One region of the Devosia chinhatensis genome, then DNA from elsewhere that is predicted to be linked to it. Evidence: riboswitches for the same ligand, from Rfam matches in the RefSeq annotation. Region 1 holds a riboswitch; the other holds the start of a gene.

Region 1 (7,960 bases):
TTTGTCTCTTTCTCGTGCTGCGGGTCACGGCGCTCGGCAGCGTCGTCGCAATTAATCCCCTTGCGGCAGCCGCCCTCTGGCTAGCGGCACACCTGGCGGGGCGCTCGGGCGGCCTCTGGCTCGCCGTGGCCTTGCCGGCGGCGCGGGCGGACGGCGCATCGGCCAGTGCCGGGGCGTTGTCGACCAAGCGTTTCGCCATCGGAGCAACTCTGGCCGGTTTGCTGGTTTTCCTGCTCGGCGGCCCGGTCAGCGGCCTTGTGGGCGTTGTCGCGGCCTTGCTTGCCGTGGTGCTGACGGTCCTGGCCTGGACCGGGATATGCCGGCGTCTCTTGGGCGGACAGACCGGCGATCTGATCGGCGCGGGCATGGCTCTGGGAGAAGTTGCCGCGCTTTGCGCCTTGCTCATCCTGGCGTGATCCCTTGAATTTGCCGTATAGCTTTCCTTTATCGAAAGGGATGCCAATTCGGAGCGGAAGGACCGGACCAACATGATCTTCATCGGCCTGGCCCTGCTCATTGCCGTCGGCATTGCCCTGATGATCAGCGCCGATGCGGGGAGCCTTGTGGGCCTCAGCCAGCTGCAGACTGCCCAATTGGTCCCGCTCGTCATCATCCTCATCATCTTCGCCGGTGGTCTTTTCGCCCGGCGTCATCGCGCTTCCGAACTGATCGGCGGGCTGCTGCTCTGGGTCGGCATCTTTGCCGTGGCCATGGTCAGCTACGCCTATCGGGATGAATTGATGGGCGTGGTCGGTCGCGTCGCGGGCGAGATCCAGCCGGGCGTGGCGGTCGTTGATGCCGGTTCGGGCACCGCCACCTTCCGGCGCGGCTTCGGCGGTCATTTCGAAATTCAGGCGACGCTCAACGGCCACACGACGCCCATGATCTTCGATACCGGTGCCAGCGCAGTGGTGCTGACCATCGCGGATGCCGAAGCGGCCGGGATCGACACCGACGCCCTGCGTTATTCCGTGCCCGTCTCCACAGCCAACGGCCGGGGCATGGCTGCCCGCGTCCGCCTCGACACGATCAGCGTCGGTTCTATCGAGCGACGCAACGTGACGGCCTTCGTGACCGAAGCGGGGGCGCTCGAGACCAGCCTTTTGGGCATGACCTTCCTCGAAACGCTCAGCCGCTATTCGGTGACGCAAAACTCGCTCGAGCTCGTGGATTAGGCGCTATTCGGCCGCGAACTGGTGGTTTTCGACCACATCCAGCGCGCGGAAGAACACCTCCGGACCGGCATCGCGCTTGCAGGCATCCACGCTCATGATCTGGCGGAAGAGCCGCGCGCCGGGGCGGCCATTGGCGAGGCCGAGCATGTGTCGGGCAATGTTGTTGAGCCGCACGCCCTGTCCCAATTGGACTTCGGCATAATCGGCCATGGCCGCCATGATTGCCGACAGGTCAGGAATCTCCCGGGCATCGCCGAAGAGGCGCGCATCCACTTCCGCCATCAGCATGGGGTTGTGATAGGCGGCGCGCCCCAGCATCACCCCGTCGACATGCGCCAGGTGCTCTTCGGCCTGCTCAAGCGTTTCGATGCCGCCATTGATCATCACCGGCAAGGGGGCGAGCCGCTGGCGCAGGCGATGGACGCGCGGATAATCGAGCGGCGGGATGGTGCGGTTTTCCTTGGGGCTCAGCCCCTGCAGCCAGGCCTTGCGCGCATGCACGTAGAGCGCAGCGACCCCGGCCTCGACCATGGCGTCGGCGAAGCGGTCGAGGCTTTCCTCAATGTCCTGATCGTCGATGCCGATGCGGCACTTGACAGTCACCGGGCGGTCGGTGGCGCCGCGCATGGCGCGCACGCATTTGGCCACCAGCGCCGGCTCGGCCATGAGGCAGGCGCCGAACCTGCCGGACTGCACGCGGTCCGAAGGGCAACCGACATTGAGGTTGATCTCGTCGTAGCCGAAACCGGTGGCGATGCGGCAGGCTTCAGCCAGTTCGGCCGGGTCCGACCCGCCGATCTGCAGCGCGATGGGATGCTCGACCGGATCGAAGCGCAAGTGCCGCTCGGCATCGCCGTGAACGATGGCGCCGCTATTGACCATTTCGGTGAACAACAGCGAATGGCGCGTCAGCAGGCGATGGAGCACGCGGCAATGCCGGTCGGTCCAGTCCATCATCGGGGCTACGGAAAATCTGCGTGCGCGGTCCAGCAAGGGGGTTCTCGATCAGCCTCTGTCCTGCCCCATATGGGGCCTAGGCGCGCGTTTTGCACCAGCCAGCCGCACGCGACAAGAGCCCCACGCTCAAAGACGCGTCAGCCGACCCGGGCCTTGCGCCGCATCAGGAGGATGAAGAACAGCCCGCCCACCAGTCCGGTGATGATGCCGATGGGCACGTCGAGCGGCGGGATGATGATGCGCGCCACCATGTCGGCCAGGACAATGAAGATGGCGCCGACCAGCGCGGATAGCGGCAGCACCCGCCTATAATCGCCGCCCACCGCCATGCGCACCAGATGGGGGATCATCAGCCCGACAAAGGAGATAATGCCCGAAAAGGCCACCGCCGCCCCGGTCAGCAGCGCACAGATCACGAAAACCACGATGCGGAACCGTTCGGCCGGCAGGCCCAGCGTCGTCGCGGTTTCGTCGCCCAGGGTCATGGCGTTGAAATTGCGTGCATTGGCGAGGAGGAATATCCCGCAGGCGACAAGCGCCAGCAGCGGATAGGGCAGCTGCGCCCATTGCGCCAGGCCCAGCCCGCCCAGCATCCAGAAGATCACCGTATGGCTGGCGCGCGGATCGCCGAGGAAAATGCCGAGGCTCCCCAGCGAGGTGATGACGAAGGAAATGGCGACACCGGTCAGGATCAGCCGGCTGGCATCGGTGGCGCGGGTGAAATTGGCGATGCCCACGACCAATGCCGTGGCCAGGAGCGCGCCGCCAAAGGCAAAGAGCGGCACGGTGATGAGGCCGAGAAACATGCCGGTATGCAGGAGCACGATGATCGCCCCGAAGGCGGCGCCCGAGGAAATGCCGAGCAGGTGCGGGTCGGCCAGCGCGTTGCGCGTCACCGATTGCAGCGCCGCCCCCACCAGCGCCAGGCTTGCCCCGACAATAGCACCCAGCATGACGCGCGGCAGGCGCACCTCCCACACGATATTGTCGCGCCCCGCCGACCAGGTCCGTTCCACGCTGCCGGGAAGCACATGATTGAGGATGACGCTCCAGACGATATCGGGCGCAATGCCCACCGCGCCGACGCTTACCGCCGCTATGGCAATGAGGAACAGCAGGATGGTCAAGCCCATGAGGACCCAGGGCATGGCATGGATCAGGGCGTGGCGCGGACCGTGGACGAGATGCTTGTGGGACATATTGTGTGGGGCCGGATCGAAACCGGCCCCCTCCGGTCTTATTCGCGGAACGCGGCGGCGAGGGTCTTGATGGCGGCGACATTGCGCGGGCCGGGCGTCGCCTCGACATAGGGCAGGACGACGAAGCGGTCGTTCACCACCGCCGGAATATCCTTGAAGGCCGGATTGCTGCGCATGAAGTCGGCCTTCTGCTCGGCAGTGACGCTGCCATAATCGACAATGACGATCACCTCCGGATTGCGCTCGATCACCGGCTCCCAGCCGATCTCGACCCAGCTGGACTCCACGTCGTCCATGATATTGGTGCCGCCTGCCGCCTCGATCAGGGCCGTCGGCATGCCATAGCGGCCGGCGGTGAAGGGCTTGTTCTCACCCGAATCGTAGACGAAGACCGCCACGTCCTCCTCGAGCGCCGGCAGGCTGGCAGTAAAGTCCGCCAGATCGTCCTTGTAGCCATCGACCAGCGCCTGCGCCGTCTCGGCAACGCCGAAGATGCGGCCCAGATTGAGCAGGTCGTTATACATATCGTCGATGGAAGCCTTGGGCTTGTCCATGATGTGAATGCAGCTTTCCGTCAGCTCGTAGACGGCGATGTCGAATTCGCCCAGCGTATCGGGCGTCACTTCCCCGCCCACCCGCATGCCGTAATTCCAGCCGGCGAAGAAGAAGTCGGCATCCGCGCCGAGCAGCACTTCCTTGGTCGGATAATTGCTCGACAATTCGGGCAACTGGCCCACGCCCGCGCGCAGCGTCTCGTCCAGCGTCTTCCAGTCCGAGACACCCGTATAGCCAACCATGTGCCCGGTCAGGCCCAGCGCCAGCATCATCTCGGTAAGATTGACGTCATTGGAGATGGCGCGTTGCGGCGCGGCCTCGAAGGTCACCTCGCGGTCGCAGCTCTGCACGGTCACGGGAAAGTCGGAGGCTGAGGCGGGAAGCACGCAAAGGGCGGTCGAGACCGCAAGGACGGCGAGAAGACGCATGGATATATCCCTCATGGTTTTGGCAGGTTCAGGTGAAAGGAAAAGCGGGGACGCCCGGTGGCCGGGTGGCTGTCGATGGCTGTCTCGACCGCGAAAGTGTGGCGGATGATCTCGGGCGTCAGGGCGTCCAGCGGGGTGCCGAACTGCACGGCCCGACCGTCCTGCAGCACCAGGACCCGATCGGCATGGGCACAGGCCAGCGCCAGGTCATGCAGCGACACGATGACGGTGATGTCGAGGCTCGCCAGCAATTCGAGCACTTCGAGCTGGTGGCGGATATCGAGATGGTTGGTGGGCTCGTCGAGAATGAGCAGGTCAGGCTTTTGCACCAGCGCCCGGGCGATCATCACACGCTGCTTTTCCCCGCCCGAAAGCGAACCGAAATCGCGGGCCGCCAACGCCGCAAGGTTCATCAGCGTCAGCGCATCCTCGACCGGGTCGGAAGGCGCACCGGTCCGTTCGTCGAGATGCGGGGTCATGCCCAGCTCGATGATCTCGGCGACCGAAAGGCCGAAATCGGAAGCCTGCTCCTGCAGCACCGTGGCGACGCGACGCGCCAGCGCCTTGGGCTTGAGTGTCCAGATATCGGCGCCGTCGAGACGGACCGTGCCGGCCGAGGGTCGGTGAAAGCGGTAAAGGCAGCGCAAGAGGCTCGACTTGCCGGCCCCGTTGGGACCGACGATCGCCAGCATCTGGCCGGGCTCCACGCCAAAGCTGACATCCTTTACGATGCCCGGCTTGCCGTGCGGCCCCCAGCTCAGCCCTGCAACGTCGAGACGCGCCGGTTCAGTGCCGACAAGGCGTTGTGCGAGCTCCATCGGAACCTCCGCCAAAAAGGCACGGAGGGGCGATAGGATCGCTCAGGCAAAATGCAATGATATGGTCGTCATGCGCCATCGTCGTTCCCCTCGGCACACCCCGGCCGGGTTTCGTTGATGTCGATGGCAGGTCTCCTGGCTCGCGGGTCATCGCGCTTCCGACCTTCCCAGCCTTTTGGGCCAGTGGTGTTCCGAAAGAGCTCTCCGCTTACAGTTGCGGGGGCAGCCACGGTTTTGGTCCCTGATGGGTACGCCGCACCGTGTTCCCTTTTGATCCCTTCAAGGCCTTTGCCCGTCGGGAACCTTCGACATTCCGATATGGCCGCAGCGTCCTGCTCTTGTCAACGCCCTTCGACACGACACGCGCCTGATCTGGATCAAAGCGCGTGGGCCCGCGTTGCCCTAAGGTCAAAAGCGTCCACAAGAGAAGGGAAGCGACATGTATTCAAGCATCATCTGCGCCGTCGACGGCTCGGAATTGAGCACCAAGGCGCTCACCCACGCCCTCGCCCTTGCGGCCGGGACCAATGCGAAGGTCACCGCCGTCACCATCACCGAACCCTCCGTCATCGTGGCGTCGGGCGCCCAGATGATGATGGTCGACACCTCTTCGGTCATCGACAATCTCGATCAGGCAAAGGCGGAATCGGCGCGCGCCACCCTCACCGCCGCAGAGGCGGTCGCAAGGGACAAGGGAGTCGCGCTGGCAACGCTCCATATCTCCAACAGCACCGCCGCTGACGGCATTCTGCATGCCGCCAAGGAACAGGGCGCCGACCTCATCGTCATGGGCTCGCATGGCCGCCGTGGCCTCGGTCGGCTGCTTCTGGGCAGCCAGGCGTCCGAGGTGCTGTCCCATTCCAGCCTGCCGGTGCTCATCGTCAAATAGACACACTGCCCCGTTTGCCGCACTAACATGTCAGTTCTGGCGCCGATGCCCGAAATCCGCTACATGCCGGATGCACTGCATCGGGGCCAGAAATGTCGTCTTCACCGCCGCGCCACATCGCTGTCATCGATATCGGCAAGACCAATGCCAAGGTTGTCGTGATCGACAGAGCTGACGGCGTGCAGCGGGGCGCGCGCACCACGCCCAACATCGTTCTCGAGGACATTCCCTATCCTCATATGGATGTGGAGCGGCTTTGGGCCTTCATCATCGAGGCGCTTGCCGACCTGGGTCGGACCCATGGCATTGACGGCATCTCCATTACCACGCATGGCGCCTGCGGTGCGCTGGTGAATGACAAGGGCCTCGTCCTGCCCGTCCTCGACTATGAGAGCGATGTGCCCGATGCGGCCCGGGAGGCCTATGAACGGGTGCGGCCGGATTTTTCCGAAACCCTGTCGCCCCGCCTGCCCGGCGGGTTGAACTGGGGTGCGCAGCTGTTCTGGCAGTCACGTGCCTTTCCAGACGCCTTCGGCGAGGCTACGGCCATCCTGCCCTATCCGCAATATTGGGCCTGGCGGCTGACCGGCACCCTAGCCAGCGAAGTGACGTCGCTCGGCTGTCACACCGACCTGTGGGCGCCTGACCGCGGCGATTACTCCAGCATGGTCGATGCGCTGGGCTGGCGCAGCCTCTTCCCGCCGCTGCGGCCTGCGGCCTCGGTGATCGGCACGCTGCTGCCCGAGATCGCGGCTATCACCGGCCTTGCCGCCGATCTGCCTGTTGCCTGCGGCATTCATGATTCGAACGCCTCGCTCGTGCCCCATCTGGGCCGGGACACGGGGCCGCAGACCATTCTCTCTTCCGGCACCTGGACCATCCTGATGACCCTTGGCGGGAAGACATCCGGGCTCGATCCCCGCCGCGACAGTCTCGCCAATGTCGATGCCCATGGCCGTCCCGTGCCCACCGCCCGGTTCATGGGCGGCCGGGAATTCGACCTGCTCGTGCCCCAGATCGTTACACCGACCGAGGCCGAGATTGCTCATGTCATCGACACCGGCATCATGGCCCTGCCCAGCTTCGTGCCGGGGGTCGGCCCTTTCGGCCTCAGGACCGGGGGCTGGACCCAGGCTTCCGGGTCGTTGACGCCGGGCCAGCGCAATGCGGCTGCCTCGCTTTACCTGGCCCTGATGGCGCGCGAAGCGCTCGACTTGTGCGGGCTGGGGCGGTCGATCGTCATCGAAGGGCCGCTGGCGCGCAATCGGCTCTTCGGGCAGGCTCTGGCCCGTCTTGCCGGTGTGCCGGTCCGGCCCTCCGGGGATTCGACCGGAACCAGCCTGGGCGCCAGCCTGTTGTTCGGTGGGGGCCTTTCGGAAGCGTGCGAGGTTCCCGCATGCGAACCGCTGCATTCGGCAGGGTTCGATCTTTATGTCGAGAACTGGCGCCGGCAGCTTTCTTCCTAGCCCGGCGTACCCCCATAAGGAGAGCGTCATGACAGATCCCAGGCACCGCGTCGTGATTGTCGGCGGAGGCTTTGGCGGTCTGGCAGCGGCCAAGGCGCTTGCGGGCGCCGATGTCGACATTCTCCTCATCGACCGGCGCAACCACCACCTGTTCCAGCCCCTGCTCTATCAGGTCGCCACCGCCACTCTCAGCCCCTCGGAGATCGCCTGGCCCATCCGCCACCTGCTGCGGCGGCAGAAGAACGTGCGGGTGGTCATGGCCACCGTGGTCGGCGTCGACACGTCCGCCCGGCAGGTCCTGCTGGAGGATGGCAGCCGCGCGCCCTATGACAGCCTCGTGCTCGCCACCGGCGCCCAGCATGCCTATTTCGGCAATGACCAATGGGAAGATTTTGCGCCCGGCCTCAAGACCATCGAGGACGCCACCGCCATTCGCCGCAAATTGCTGCTGGCGCTGGAAGCCGCCGAGCGGG
Region 2 (7,960 bases), 460 kb from region 1:
CTCTGGCCAGTGCGACGGCAAGGTCCCGCGCCATCCCTCCCTCTGGCGAAGACCCAAAGACATGCAGCCCGTCGCGTATCTGGGCTTCCTTGAGATCGCAGAGGAAGTTGTCGATCTTGATCAGGGCTTCGGTCTCGTCCTCGGGCAGGCCGATGTCCTGATCGAGGCGGCTGTCGCGGGTAAAGTCGAGAATGCGGCGCTTGAGATCGGCAAGGCGACGGCGATCCATGCCCGAGGCCGCATAATATTCGTCGAGCAGGGCCTCGAGGTCCTTGAGCGGGCCATAAGTATCGGCGCGGGTGAGAGGGGGAACGAGATGGTCGATGATGACGGCGCCGGTGCGGCGCTTGGCCTGCGTGCCCTCGCCCGGATCGTTGACGATGAAGGGATAGAGATGGGGCAATTGCCCCCAGAGCGCGTCCGGATAGCAATCGGCGTCGAGCGCTGCGGACTTGCCGGGCAGCCATTCGAGCGTGCCATGCTTGCCGTTGTGCACGAGGGCATGGGCGGCAAAGTCGTGCCGCAGCCAGAGATAGGCGGCGATATAGGCGTGGGGCGGGACCAGCGCCGGATCGTGGTAGCTGAGCGTATCGTCGATCTGCCAGCCGCGCGCAGGCTGGAGCATGAGAATGACATTGCCGAAGCGGTGGGCGGGAAGATGAAATTGGCCGTCGCGGATGAAGGGATCGGCGGCGGGATCGCCCCAGCGCGCAGTGATTGCAGCGCGTGTTTCTTCGGGCAGCGTTGCGAGAAGTTCGCGATAGCGGGCGAGCGGAAGAATGGCCGCCGCAGTGCCGCGCCGGGGTGCGGCATTGGTCGGGCCGGCGGTGAGGAGGGCGATGAGATCGGGGGAGGAGCGGGGATAGTCAGCAGGAGCCGATGCGCCGAGCGTGTACCCTGCCCGCTCCAGTTCCATCAGCATCCTCACCGTGCTTTCGGGAGCGTCGTAGCCGACGCCGTTGGCGAGCCGACCGTCGCGGATGGGGTAATTGGCGAGGACGATGGCGATGCGCCTTTCGGCGCGGGGGGTGGACCGCAAGCGGGCCCAGTTGGCGGCGAGATCGACGGCCCGCCGGATGCCATCGGCCTCGGGCGCATAGGCCGAGAGCGGGCATTGCGTGCGTTCATGCCAGACGGCGTCGGCCTTGTGGCCGACAAGCAGGCCCGCAAGACGACCATCGACCTCGGGCATGACTAGGTACATGGCCATGTCCTTGCTCGAAAGTCCCTGCGGGTCGGCCAGCCATTGCGCCCGCGACCGTCCCGACTGGATCAGCTGGATGACGGGCGCATCGCTGCCCGAAAAGGGATTGCGACCGGCAGCCAGTTCGCCAATTCCGAGGGCGAAGGCGGTGAGATTGAAGATGGCCGATGGTGGGAAGGCGGCAAGCGTTTCCTGGACGAAGCCAATGCAGGCAGGGTCCTTGAGCGACGATACGACGACCGGCACCGGGGCGAGGCCACGGGCCTCAAGTTCGCTCACCAGCGCTTCAAGCGTGGCGGTCCCGGCGCCTTCGAGTGCGGCGCGGTAGAAGAGGATCGGAATATGGGGGCGCGACGGCGCCACATTTTCGCTCAGACCAAGGCCCCCCTCGCCCGGCCCCGAACGCAGAGGTGACGAAAGGGCACAGAGGCCGTCGGCGTCGGTCATGCCGGTCCTGGGGTGCCAGAGGCCAAAGCGGGGAAAGGCACGGGGCTCCAGTGCGCCCAAGATGCCCCCCTCACCCGGCTGCGATGCAGCCGACCTCTTCCCCAGAGGGAGAGGTGAAGGCGCTGCCAGCGCGGCGAAGGCTGCAAGGATCGCATCGACGTTGTCGGGGCCGCCGGCGATGAAGAGCTGGTGGAGGCGCGCCCAGTCATCCGCGTGGATGGTGGAGCGGTCGCGCAGGATCGGGTCGGGATTGGCGTCGCCGGGGATCAGCACCAGGGGAATGGCGCGATTGGCACAGAGGGCAGTCAGCTCATCGACACCATATTGGAAATAGGAGATCCCCCCGATGAGGCGCAGGACGACGAGGCGCGCCTTGGAGACGGTCTGCTCCAGCCACATGTCGACCGACAGGTTGTTGGAGAGGCGCAGGATATTGGCGAGACGCAGGCCATCCTGTCCTGCCCGGTCGGCAGCGGCAGCCAGCATGGCCAGCTCGCTGTCGGCGGAGGAGGCGAAGACATAATCGCCCGGCGTCTGGGCCAGATCGATGGCCTCGCCCTCCTGCTGGATGGCGCCGGCCTGGGCGGAGAGCAGGTGCATCAGATCTGGTTTCTCCAACAGGACGCGTCCCCACCCAGCCTCCCCGGGAAGCCGGGGCAAGGGTTGAGGTGGGGGCGCTGCATGCGAACCATGCGCAGGGTCCTAGGCCGGGACAGGTTCGGCGCGGCGGAGGCTGGCGGTGATCGCATCCCGGTCGAGCGGGCTTTCCCCGATCACGACGAGATTGGTCTCGCGCGTTTCGCCCGGCTTCCAGGGGCGGTCGAAATAGGCGGTGACGCGCGGACCGACGGCCTGGATGGCGAGGCGGGCCGCAGCGCCGGGAATGGCGGCGAACCCCTTGAGGCGCAGGATGTCATGGGACTTTATCGCCGTTTCGATGGTGGCGAGCAGGTGTTCCTTGCCCTCGACCGCGGCCAGATTGAGCGAGAAGCTGTCGAAATCGTCGTGTTCGTGGGTCTCGCCGCCATGTTCGAGCTCGTGATGGCTGGGGCGGTTGTCGATGTCGCCTTCCGATTCCATGCCCATGCCCAGAAGGGCGGTGACATCGACGTGGCCATTGGCGGCGCGGACAATGCCGACGCCGGGGCGCAGTTCGGCGCGGATATTCTGCTCGACCTTTTCGAGCAGGGCCGGATCGACGAGGTCGGTCTTGTTGATGATGACCATGTCGGCGGCGGAGAGCTGGTCCTCGAAAAGCTCGCCCAGCGGGGTTTCGTGGTCGAGCATCTCGTCCTGGCGGCGCTGGGCATCGACGGCGGCTTCATCGGAGGCGAAACGACCCTCGGCCAAAGCTGCGGCATCGGCTACGGTGACGACGCCATCGATAGTGACCTGGGCCTTGATCTCGGGCCAGTTGAAGGCGCGGATCAGCGGCTGGGGCAAGGCAAGACCCGACGTTTCGATGACGATGTGATCGAACTTTTCGGGGCGGGCGAGGAGCGCCTGCATGGTGGGAATGAACTCATCGGCCACGGTGCAGCAGATACAGCCATTGGAGAGCTCGACCATGTCCTCCTCGCGGCAGGTTTCGTCGCCGCAACCGGCGAGAATATCCTTGTCGACACCAAGATCGCCGAATTCGTTGATGATGAGCGCGATGCGCTTGCCCTTGGGGGCATGGGCCAGCATGTGACGCACGAGGGTGGTCTTGCCGGCGCCCAGAAAGCCGGTGATGACGGTGGTGGGGATCTTGGTGGTCATGCGCGCTCGCCTCTACAATCCTTGGGGCAAAACGGACGCGCGCGCAGGGCAGCCGAAGCGCTGCCAGCACTGCCCGCCGTCCGCCCGACAGCCGTGAACAGGTGGGGCATGGTGCCCCGATGTGCCGGCAGGTCTCCTGGCTCGCGGCGAATGCAGCGCTCTCACCTTCCCGCGCTCTCAAAGGATGCGCAGTGGCTTTCGAGAGCGCCCGCCGCTTACAGTTGCGGGGGCAGCCACGGTCTTGGTCCCTGATGGGTACGCCGCACCGTGTTCCCTTTTGATCCCGTTGCGCCTGGCGCGCGGGGAACCGTCACATGAAGAGCTTTACGCCCTCGATGGCCGTGGGGTCAATATTGGGGCTGCGGCAGATCCTCGGGCCAGGGATAGCCGATGGTCAGCACTTGGACCCGGGTATCGAGCGTTGCGAGCAGCGGATCGGCGCTGGGCACCTGCACCTCGCCGGCTACGGGCGTCACGTCAATGTCCTGGGGGTAATCCTCGGCGGGGGCGAAGCGGATGGAGAGATAGCAGCCCCCTTCCAGCACGCCCGCCAGGGCTCCGTCATCGATGATCGCATAGCCGCCATAATCCCACCAGAAGCCGCCCACGGCGAACGGCTGGCCATTGAGAGCCTCGACTTCGGCCACGCTCATGCCGATGCGCACGCCCTGTGGGCCGGCCTGGCTGGGAGAGAGCTCGACATAATTGAGCCGGGCGAGGTTCTGCTCGTCGAACCAGCCGAATTCCATGCGACGATCGGGATCGTCGGGAAAGATGGTGGTGGCCAGCAATTCGGTGCCCTCGGGGCCCGGCACGATGCCGGTGACCACATTGTCGTCGCCAAACGTATCGCGCAGGAGGCTCTCGCTACTATCGGGGCCGAAGATCCCCGCACATTGCACCGGCTCGACGGGCGCATCCCCGGCCAGGGCCGGCGCGGCGACAAGGGCAAGGCTCAGCATGGCAAGCGACAGGCGGGCACGCATGGTCATTTCCTCCTCGGGCAGGCGCATAATGTCGCAAGCCGGAGCGCCCCGCAATCGGCGACTCGGGGTATGAACGGGCCCGCACGCTTTCGTCGCCGGCGCGATCGCGCTTCGGTCTCCGCCGTTCCGCAAGAGGATTGTCACCATGAAGCCCATCACGTTCGATCGCGACGAAACCAAGGCCATCGTTGCCGACATCCAGGACTATTTCCGCGAGGAACTGGACAGCACGATCGGCGCCATTCCGGCGGAAATGCTGATGGCGTTCTTTGCCGAAAAGATGGGCAATTATTTCTACAATGCCGGGCTGCACGACGCGCAGGCGCTGGTGCGCAAGAAGATGGATGGGGTCAGCGACGACATCTTCTCGCTCGAGCGACCCACAAAGGGGCGCTGAGGCGAAAATCCCGCTTCCGCTGGCTTGGCGGAATGATAAAAGAGCCGGCCGGCAGGGCCGGTTCTTTCATCCGGTGCTGCCATGGGCTTCAATTTCGCCACTCTCGCCCCGATCGGGCTGCTGATCGCGTCCAATCTTTTCATGACCTTCGCCTGGTACGGGCACCTCAAGTTTCCCAGCGCGGCGCTGTGGGTGGTGGTGCTGATCAGCTGGGCCATCGCCTTTTTCGAATATTGGCTGGCCGTGCCCGCCAACCGCATCGGCTATGGCGTCTATTCGGGGGCCGAGCTCAAGACCATCCAGGAGGTCATTTCCCTCTCGGTCTTCGTCTTGTTCGCGGTGTTCTACCTGGGCGAGAAGCTGACCTGGAACCACGGTATCGGCTTTGCGCTGATTGCCCTTGGCGCCTTCTTCATCTTCAAGGGCCCGTTGAAATAGGGGCACGCCTGGCGCGCCCCCGTTGCGGGATCAGCCCAGGCAGTCCAGCAGGCCGCTGGCAAGGCCGCGCAGGAGTTCGGGATAAAGATTCGGCCCCTCGGTGAGGGCCGCGCCTTCAGGATCGAGCACGCCGGCACTGGCCTCGGTGCCCTCGACGATGGTGCGGACGATGGCCGGCTCGAAATTGGGCTCTGCGAAAACGCAGGTGGCGCCCAGCTCGCTGACCCTCGCCCGCAACTGGTCGATGCGGGCGGCGCCGGGCATCGCCTCAGGCGAGACCGTGACGGTACCGGCGACCTCGAGGCCGAAGCGGGCTTCGAAATATTGATAGGCGTCGTGGAAGACAATGAAGGGCTTGCCGGCGATGGGGGCAAGGGTGTCGCCCAGCTCGGCGGTGAGCGCGTCGAGCCGGACCTGCTCGGCTTCGGCATTGGCCTGGTAGGTGGCCGCGTTTTCCGGATCGGCCGCGGACAGCGTTGCAGCGATCTGGGTGACCATGAGCTTGGCATTTTCCGGGTCGAGCCAGAAATGCATGTCCCCTTCGCCGTGATCGTGGCCGGCATGATCGTCGTGGTCGTGATCGTGCGCATGATCGTGATCGTGGTCAAGGTCATGGTCGTTATCGTGGTCATGGTCATGGTCGTGATCATGGGCGTCTTCGCCATGGGAATGGGCTTCGAAGGCGCCGCCTTCGCGGACGGGCAGCAGCGTAATGCCCGGCGCCTCGGCCAGTTCGACCACCTCTGCCCCGCCGGACAGCGTATCGAGCGCATCAGCGAGGAACAATTCCATGCCATGGCCGGTCCAGAAGACGATGTCGGCGCTTTCGAGGGCGGCGGCATCGGAGGGACGGAGGGAATAATTGTGCGGCGAGGCCGACCCCCGCACGATAAGATCGGGCACTGCCACATCGCCCATCACCGCAGACACCAGAGAATGGACCGGCTTGGTCGACGCGACGACTGCCGGGGCGGCGAAAGCGGTGCCGGTCAGCAGCAAGGCGGCAAAAGCGGCGAGGGGAAGGGTGAATTTCTGCATCGTCTGGCCTCTTGGCAAAGGGAGGATCGGAAGCGATATGTTATGTTATTACGCTTGCGGCGGTGTTATGCTATAACGTATTGAACGGCGTCAAGCGGGGTTGTGGAAAATCGGCCAGGGCTCGCAGCGTTCGATCTTTCGGGAACGATCAGGCTGACCTGACAGGCTTCCCAAGGCTGGCGCCTGCCGAAACGTTGTTTCAACAGCCATTGCTGCCGTCGCGGGCATGACATTGCGGATCTAAAAGGCGTGCGGCTTCGAACGGCCGCCGTGCCGAGTGAGAATAGTGACGATCGAGATGTACGATCAAAGATATCGGGAAAACCTGATTACCCTTTCGCAGGCCGGGGTGCGCCGGGGCGGCCGTGTGCTGGTGGAGGGGGTGGACCTGACCATTGCGCGGGGCGAGATCGTGACGCTGATCGGCCCCAATGGCTCGGGCAAGTCGACTACCGCCAAGATGGTGACGGGCGTATTGAAGCCGAGCATGGGGAAAGTGGCGCGCAAAGCGGGGCTCACGATCGGCTATGTGCCGCAGAAGCTCTCCATCGACTGGACTCTGCCGCTGACGGTCGAGCGACTGATGACCCTGACGGGCGAACACGCCGCCAGCGCGATCGAGGCGTCGCTGTCGGCGGTGGGGGCGTCGCGGCTGCGCAAGGCGGCGGTGCAGGAATTGTCGGGCGGGGAATTCCAGCGCGTGCTGTTTGCCCGCGCCATGATCCGCAAGCCGGACCTGCTGGTGCTGGACGAGCCGGTGCAAGGGGTCGACTTTTCCGGCGAAGTGGCGCTCTACGAACTGATCCGGCAGATCCGCGACGAGACGCAGGCAGGCGTATTGATGATCAGCCACGACCTGCATGTGGTGATGGCCGAAACCGATACGGTGCTCTGCCTCAATGGTCATGTCTGCTGCCGAGGCACGCCCAACGCGGTCAAGACGAGCCCCGAGTACCTGGCCCTGTTCGGCGCCCGCGCCGCTCAGACGCTGGCGATCTATGAGCATCATCACGACCACGAGCATCACGAGGATGGCTGCGTCGTGGGCGATGAGCACCATCATGGACATGAGCCTGCGGGGCATCATCATGGGCATTGAGATTTCGGCGGCCCGCGTCTCTGACAGAGAGATGAAAAATGTTCGGTGACTTCTTTTCCCGCGCTCTTATTGCCGGCGTGGGCCTTGCGGCCGTGACCGGACCGCTGGGCTGTTTCGTGGTCTGGCGGCGCATGGCCTATTTCGGGGACACGATGGCGCATTCGGCGCTGCTGGGCGTGGCGCTGTCGATCCTGTTGTCGGTCAACATGACGCTGGGCGTCTTTGCCGTGGCTGCCATGGTGGCGGGTGCCCTGTTGCTGCTGCAACGGCAGAACACGCTTTCTACCGATGCGCTGCTGGGCATTCTCAGCCATTCGAGCCTTGCCGTGGGCCTCGTCATCGTGGGGTTCCTCACCCAGGTGCGGATCGACCTCATGGGCTTTCTGTTTGGGGATATCCTGGCGGTGTCGGTGGAGGATATCGCCATCATCTATGGCGGCGGCATCGCCATTCTCGCCATTTTATGGCTCAACTGGCGGCCCCTGCTGGCGGCGACGGTGAGCCCGGAACTGGCGGAAGCCGAAGGCTTGCGACCCGAGGTCAGCCGGATCATCCTCATGCTGCTGATGGCCTCGGTCATCGCCATCGCC

Evidence for each region. Region 1 has a riboswitch for cobalamin ahead of VE26_RS03310 (ABC transporter ATP-binding protein). Riboswitches for the same ligand answer to the same signal wherever they lie in the genome.
Region 2: another riboswitch for cobalamin. It lies ahead of cobW (cobalamin biosynthesis protein CobW); the one in region 1 lies ahead of VE26_RS03310 (ABC transporter ATP-binding protein).

Annotation. Positions count from the first base shown of each region.
Region 1 covers NZ_JZEY01000054.1:667,154-675,113, reverse strand. The annotation lists gene VE26_RS03335 (adenosylcobinamide-GDP ribazoletransferase) at 1-416, shown strand, start outside; gene VE26_RS03330 (retropepsin-like aspartic protease family protein) at 489-1,175, shown strand; gene dusA (tRNA dihydrouridine(20/20a) synthase DusA) at 1,179-2,168, opposite strand; gene VE26_RS03320 (FecCD family ABC transporter permease) at 2,270-3,331, opposite strand; gene VE26_RS03315 (ABC transporter substrate-binding protein) at 3,370-4,314, opposite strand; gene VE26_RS03310 (ABC transporter ATP-binding protein) at 4,326-5,132, opposite strand; cobalamin riboswitch at 5,241-5,454, opposite strand; gene VE26_RS03305 (universal stress protein) at 5,572-6,021, shown strand; gene VE26_RS03300 (FGGY-family carbohydrate kinase) at 6,114-7,487, shown strand; gene VE26_RS03295 (NAD(P)/FAD-dependent oxidoreductase) at 7,516-7,960, shown strand, end outside.
Region 2 covers NZ_JZEY01000054.1:211,259-219,218, reverse strand. The annotation lists gene cobN (cobaltochelatase subunit CobN) at 1-2,251, opposite strand, end outside; gene cobW (cobalamin biosynthesis protein CobW) at 2,354-3,412, opposite strand; cobalamin riboswitch at 3,522-3,739, opposite strand; gene VE26_RS01210 (hypothetical protein) at 3,760-4,404, opposite strand; gene VE26_RS01205 (DUF2164 domain-containing protein) at 4,544-4,795, shown strand; gene VE26_RS01200 (DMT family protein) at 4,877-5,233, shown strand; gene VE26_RS01195 (zinc ABC transporter substrate-binding protein) at 5,264-6,271, opposite strand; partial or broken gene znuC (zinc ABC transporter ATP-binding protein ZnuC) at 6,570-7,367, shown strand; gene VE26_RS01185 (metal ABC transporter permease) at 7,409-7,960, shown strand, end outside.